DNA from 2 places in the Mannheimia granulomatis genome. Region 1 is predicted to be linked to the other one. Evidence: riboswitches for the same ligand, from Rfam matches in the RefSeq annotation. Region 1 holds a riboswitch; the other holds the start of a gene.

Region 1 (3,427 bases):
AAGCGGTAAAAAATTATCACCAAATTGCAAATGCAATTCCTCTAATCGAGCTTTACGTCTGCCCGTACCAATTACTTTATAACCGGATTCAATCAGTAATTTACAAATAGCCAAACCAAAACCGGCTGTTGCTCCTGTCACTAACGCTACTTTCATTTTTTTACCCTCAAAATATAAATGTACTATTAAAGTAGTACAAAAGTTCAGTTTATGCAAGAAAAAAATATGACTATTAGCGTAAAAAGAAAAAAGCGTACCAAAAGGTACGCTAATACATAGGAGGATCTTATTTTAAGATTATATAACACAACATCAGATATCCATATCTTGTGTTATATTCTAACTAATAAATTTATTTAATACTGTGATACTCTTCACATTTTTAAAAATTAACTACTTATTTTCTGCATTTTTTGCTCTAAACACCCAAATAAGTAGTGCCATTACCACAGCAGTTGCTAGAAAACCTAATAATGCAGAGTGAGTAAAGCCCACAACTAAATAGCCCACAATAGATGCTGCTGCAACTAAAAGTGCATAAGGTAATTGAGAAACTACGTGGTCCATGTGATTACATTGTGCGCCTGTAGACGATAAAATCGTAGTGTCTGAAATAGGCGAGCAATGGTCACCGCATACTGCTCCTGCCATTACTGCAGATAAGCATGGAATGATTAGTGCAGGGTCAGAGTGTACTGCCATAGCGGCACCAATGGGTAACATAATCCCGAAGGTTCCCCAACTTGTTCCCGTTGAAAATGCCATTCCCGCTGCTAATGCGAATAAAATTGCTGGTAAAAAACCTGCTGCAATATGCTCTCCTACTAAACCTGATAAATATTTACCGGTTTGCATATCACTCACCACACCATTGATTGTCCATGCAAAGAATAAAATAGTAATTGCACCGGACATCATTTTCACCCCTAAACCATAAGATCGGATGTAATTTTTAAACGAAATATTACCGCTTGCAATGATACAAATAGTCGCCACAATTAAGCCAGCTAGACCACCTGCGACCAAAGAAATCCCCACGGTAGTATTTTCAAAAGCACCTAAAATCGAGAATGGCGTATCCGCTTCAGCTAATGCATCAGCACCGGTTTTAATCATCATTGCAACCGTTACTAAAATTAAAGCTAAAATTGGAAATACTAAATTACGCATACGACCTTTAACTTCAATATGCTCTTCCTCAACTTCGGCTAATTTTTCCGCTTGACGTTCGAAACGTGCCATAGAGCCAATATCAAATGAGAAGTAAGCGACAATAAAGACCATAATCATTGCAAAAATTGCATAGAAATTCATTGCACTCATTGTCATAAAGGCTCCCAATGGCGAGTAGCCTGTAATTGAATGTGTTGCCAATAAACCGGCAACTAAGGTAATAATGTAAGCTCCCCAGCTTGAAATCGGCATCAACACACACATTGGTGCAGCAGTTGAGTCCAGAATATAAGCCAATTTTGCACGTGAAACACGGAATTTATCTGTTACAGGACGAGCAATCGCGCCCACTGCAAGACTGTGGAAATAATCATCAATAAAGGTAAAAAAGACTAAACCTGCTGCAACTAATTTAGCGCCACGTTTACTTTTAATTCTTTTCTGAGCCCAATTTGCGAATGCTTGGTTACTACCTGAAATGCTTAATAACGAGGTTAAAATACCTAATAATACTAAAAATAAAATGATATTTACGTTATTTGAATTTAAACCCTCTTCCGGACCTTTATAAACCAAAGATACCACGCTGTTTTTAATATAAGTTAAAGCATCAAGAAAACTACTGTTAGTGAGCATAAAGGCACCAAAAATAATCCCGATACTTAAAGAAATAATCACTTTGCGGGTAACAATTGCCAAAATCAATGCAATCAACGCCGGTAACACAGACCAAAGTGATGTGGAGTAATCAACTAGATTCATAAAACCTCTAAAATGACTTGTATAAAATAAGAATAATAGCCAAACAAGAGATCTACTGGGAATATTTATTACAAATAAATATATGAAGGAAGGTAAATATATAAAATTGAAACCCACCCTAACAGTAGCACTCCGTAGCATTTACTACGACAGTGTCGTTTCTTTCGACAACGACCCCAACCAGATAAGATGACGCTTAACTGATTTCGGCAAATTCACCTTTCCTTTCTCTTCATCGTTTTCCACTCAGAAAAAATACTTATTAAATTTGCACCTCTACAATTTGTAGGACGGCTAAAGATAGCATGAATAGCCTCAGATATAAAGTATCTATTTTTATTTATATTTATTTACCTAAAATATCTTTTAAGATATGATAAATAACCCAACAAGATGATCAAATCATTGTTAGGACATTATTGAATTAATTTAGGAGAATAAAAATGTCAGCGTTAAAAAACCTTTTAAATATTCGCAGCTTACGTACATTAGCGAAAGAGTTAGATCTTGAGCAATTAAAATCTATTTCAGAAAAACTTAACGTTATTATTACAGAAAAAGAAGAAGAAATTAAACTTGAAGAATTAGAAAAAGCCAAACAACTAGAAAGTTTAAATAAATACAAAGAAATGTTGAAACAAGATGGGCTTTCTATTGATGAATTGGCTGCATTATTAGCTGATAAAGTAATTAAAAACCGTAAAGTTCGCAAAGCAGTTACGCCTCGTCCTGCAAAATATAAATTCACTGATGAAAATGGCAATGAAAAAACATGGACAGGTCAAGGTAGAACACCAAAAGCTCTTCAACAAGCTTTAGATAAAGGTAAAAAATTAGAGGATTTTGCAATTTAATTGCTTAATTCCGGCTTTATTTTAATAAAGGAGAACTCGAACAGAGTTCTCCTATTTTATAATAGGAATGATAAATGATCGAACACAAAATCTTATTAACTGAATGCCCTGATGATACAGGACTGGTCGCAAAAATTACTAATATTTGTTACAAACACCAATTAAACATTATTAAAAACTCTGAATTTGTCGACAACGAAACCAAACGTTTTTTTATGCGTACTGAATTGGAAGGGATTTTTAATGATAAAACTTTATTAGCCGATCTAGCCTTTACACTGCCTGAAGGTTCTATCTATAAATTATTACCGAAACAGAGAAAAAGAATTGTTATTTTAGTCACTAAAGAAGCCCACTGCTTAGGTGATTTATTAATGAAAAACTATTACGGTGGTTTAGATGTAGAAATTGCAGCCGTTATCGGTAACCATGATACATTAAGAGGATTAGTTGAGCGTTTTGACGTACCATTCCACTTAGTAAGCCATGAAAATTTAACTCGGGTTGAACACGATAAGCTATTAGCAGAAAAAATTGATGAATATACACCAGATTATATCGTCCTCGCTAAATATATGCGTGTACTCAACCCTGAATTTGTTGCGCGTTACCCAAATCGGGTTGTGAATATCCACCAC
Region 2 (3,427 bases), 220 kb from region 1:
AGCAGCACCGTATTTTGCAACTCAATCAAGGTTTGCAAAATATTGCCTTTGGTCAGGTAAAAGGGGTGCGTTTAGTGGTGAATATTCGCGATACTCATGCGATTTTACTCAATGCATTATCCAATAATCGTGAAGAACATAAGGATCTATTTGACAGCCAAAAACTAAGCTTCTCGGAAGCGTTAGCAATGTTGTATAAACGTGTGAATCCTCATATTGAAATGGGGCAGCGTACACCTCAAACCATTGGTGAAGAACTGTTAGATTATCGTAACTATTTAGATTTAGAAGTGGAAACCTTCCGTGGTGCAGATGGTTGGATGCGGGCAGAAAGTAGCGCATTATCAACCGGTGAAGCAATTGGTACGGGTATGTCAATTCTCTTGATGGTGGTTCAAAGTTGGGAAGAGGAAGCTCGTCGTATGCGTGCTAAAGATATTCTTCCGGCACGCTTACTCTTCTTAGATGAAGCTGCTCGTTTAGATGCAACGTCAATTAATACGCTATTTGAATTATGTGAGCGTTTGGACATGCAGTTATTAATTGCCGCTCCTGAAAATATCAGCCCGGAGCGTGGTACAACTTATAAATTGGTGCGTAAAATTACCAATAACCAAGAGTATGTGCATGTGGTTGGGTTGAAAGGGTTTGGGCAGAAGTAGTATCTATTTATTCTGTAAGATAATAAAAACGGTCAAGTTGAATAAACTTGACCGTTTTTGTAAGAGCGGGTAATTAAGTATTAATTACTCAAATAAAGCTTTATGAAGTGAGCGAACTACTTCATCTGCTTCTTCGTTTTTCACTAAAGTACAAACGTTATTCGAGCTTGCACCATAGCTAATTAAACGAATATTATGGTTTTCAATTGTTTGGAATAAACGTTTTGCAACCCCGGATTGTGTATGTAAGTTATTACCAATAATGGCTACTAATGCAAGGTCGGTTTCTACTTGAACATTGCAACAATTGTTTAACTCATCTAATAACTCAGGAGAGAGCATATCTGCACCTGATGAAGCAGACCCTGTTTTATCTAATGTTAATGCAACACTTACCTCTGAAGTAGTAATCACATCTACTGAAATTTTATGTTTTGCTAAAATTGCAAACACATTGGCTAAGAAGCCTTGAGCATGTAGCATGGAAAGGCTTGAGAGCGTTAATAAAATCTGGTTACGACGTAACGCAATTGCACGGAAAGTCGGACGAGGCTGAGGATCACGTGTCACCCAAGTTCCTCCTTGTTCAGGCGCTTTACTTGAACCTACATAAACCGGGATATTACTGCGAACTGCCGGTAATAAGGTCGCCGGATGTAATACTTTTGCCCCAAAAGTTGCCATTTCAGCAGCCTCATTAAATGCCATAGTATCAATACGTTGTGCATTTGGTACAACACGAGGATCTGTAGTGTAAATACCCGGAACATCAGTCCAAATTAATACATCATTAGCTCCTAACACTTCAGCCAGCAATGCAGCAGAGTAGTCAGAACCACCGCGGCCAAGAGTAGTCGTTTTACCTTCATCATCACGACCGATAAAGCCTTGGGTAATCACGATTTTACCTGATTGAATAAGTGGCTTAATTACATTATCAGATTGTTGTTGGGTTTTTTCGTCATTAGGTGCGGCTTTTCCGTAATGGCTGTTTGTTGCGACAACATCACGTACATCTACCCATACGGCAGGGTGTCCACGTTCAATTAATAATTGCGTGAAAATCTTAGTGGACATCATTTCCCCGTGGCTAATTAATTCATCGCTTAACGCTGCAGAGGTTGCGAGGCTTGCTGATTCGGCTAATGCTTCAATATGCTCCAATAATTCATCAATTTCAGCGCGAACAGCATCTTGAGATTGTAATTTTTCGATGATGTTGTATTGAATTTGACGAACTGCTGCAATGACTTCATCGCGATGTGCTTTTTCACAACCGTTTGCAAGTTCAACTAAATAATTTGTTACCCCGGCAGAGGCAGAAAGTACAACAACGCGGGTGTTGTTATCTGCAATCACAATATTTGCCGATGAAGTCATTGCATCAAAATTTGCAACGCTAGTACCACCAAATTTAGCCACAGAAAGATTAGACATAATAAAAATTTCCTTAAAACAAAATAGATAAATGTTGTATTAGGGGATATTCGGAAAGGAAATTTGAGTAGATTATACGGTTTGATTTGAGAACCTATTAATCAGAGCACTCCATTTAATATCAAATATTAAATGACAGCTGATAGGATTCAACCTGCTCAGCCGATGTTAATTCCAGTCTAGTGAATTCACACCTCGGCAATCACTCCCATCACATAATTTTCAAACGGCCCTAGTTGCCTCAAATTAAGTTGCCTGAGTGTTGCACCTCTCCCGCAATGGTAAGCCCATTACTATTTTTCAATGCTTGAAAAACTTGTATAGAAATACCTTTTTATTAGGATTTTGTCAATGAATATTTGGTTTTTTGAATGAAAAATTAAATACTTAAACTAAAAAAGTAAGCGGTTAATTTTTGCAAAATTTTGCAGGAAATTAACCGCTTGTATATTTATGATTTTTTATTGGTAGGTGATTGTTTATGCGATGCCATTTTTTGGCGGATTTCGCGACGCTGTTTCGAAAGTTCTGCATTGCGAATCATGTAATCATCAACACGGTTTTCATAATCATCACGCATATTCGAAATAATTGCACGTACATCATTAATAGACATTTCATCTGTAATATATTGTGTGAGATTATCAAGTAGTAATACGCGTTTTTGGTTATCACGAATTTTGCGATCGTTATCCGCTGTTTCACGGTGTAATTTATTTTTTAGGCGATAAAGATGCACATAATCAAGCATATCTTGGAATGATTTATTTACTTCAGACATAGAACTTCCTCTTAGTTAGGTTTAATTTAGATTTTAGTAAGTGAATCCTAGTCTTTTTCCAACAATTCGTCAAAAAATTTTGCTAAATTTTATGATTTAAGACTATTATGTCTAAATAAAGTCAAATTTTTATAGTATGACTAGTGATATAGCTGCTTTAAAAATGGTAATATCTTTGACTATTATGGTTAGTACAGGATTTTATATATGTCATCTCAAAATATTGCTCCTCGTGAATTTGCTGCGATTGATTTAGGGTCGAATAGCTTTCATATGATTGTTGCCCGTATTGTGAATGGCTCTATTCAAGTCCTTTCACGTATTAAACGCCGTGTTCGTTTGGCTGACGGGCTGGATGAGAATTTAGTGCTAAGCCAAGAAGCGATTGAGCGGGGTGTGGCCTGTTTAGCTTTATTTGCCAAACGCCTACAAGGCTTTTCTGAGGAAAATGTTAAAGTTGTAGGCACCTATACGTTACGTCGAGCAATCAATAAGCAAGACTTTTTAGATCAGGCAAAAGAGGTTTTTCCCTATTCTATTTCGATTA

Evidence for each region. Region 1 has a riboswitch for lysine ahead of A4G16_RS03865 (Na+/H+ antiporter NhaC family protein). Riboswitches for the same ligand answer to the same signal wherever they lie in the genome.
Region 2: linked by a shared signal. The riboswitch ahead of lysC (lysine-sensitive aspartokinase 3) and the one ahead of A4G16_RS03865 (Na+/H+ antiporter NhaC family protein) in region 1 are both predicted to bind lysine.

Annotation. Positions count from the first base shown of each region.
Region 1 is NZ_CP015030.1:774,025-777,451, reverse strand. Features, by position in the region: gene A4G16_RS03870 (SDR family oxidoreductase) at 1-156, opposite strand, end outside; gene A4G16_RS03865 (Na+/H+ antiporter NhaC family protein) at 394-1,935, opposite strand; lysine riboswitch at 2,053-2,222, opposite strand; gene A4G16_RS03860 (H-NS family nucleoid-associated regulatory protein) at 2,379-2,789, shown strand; gene purU (formyltetrahydrofolate deformylase) at 2,864-3,427, shown strand, end outside.
Region 2 is NZ_CP015030.1:993,912-997,338, reverse strand. Features, by position in the region: gene mukB (chromosome partition protein MukB) at 1-662, shown strand, start outside; gene lysC (lysine-sensitive aspartokinase 3) at 747-2,099, opposite strand; lysine riboswitch at 2,197-2,380, opposite strand; gene A4G16_RS04815 (DUF496 family protein) at 2,551-2,880, opposite strand; gene ppx (exopolyphosphatase) at 3,088-3,427, shown strand, end outside.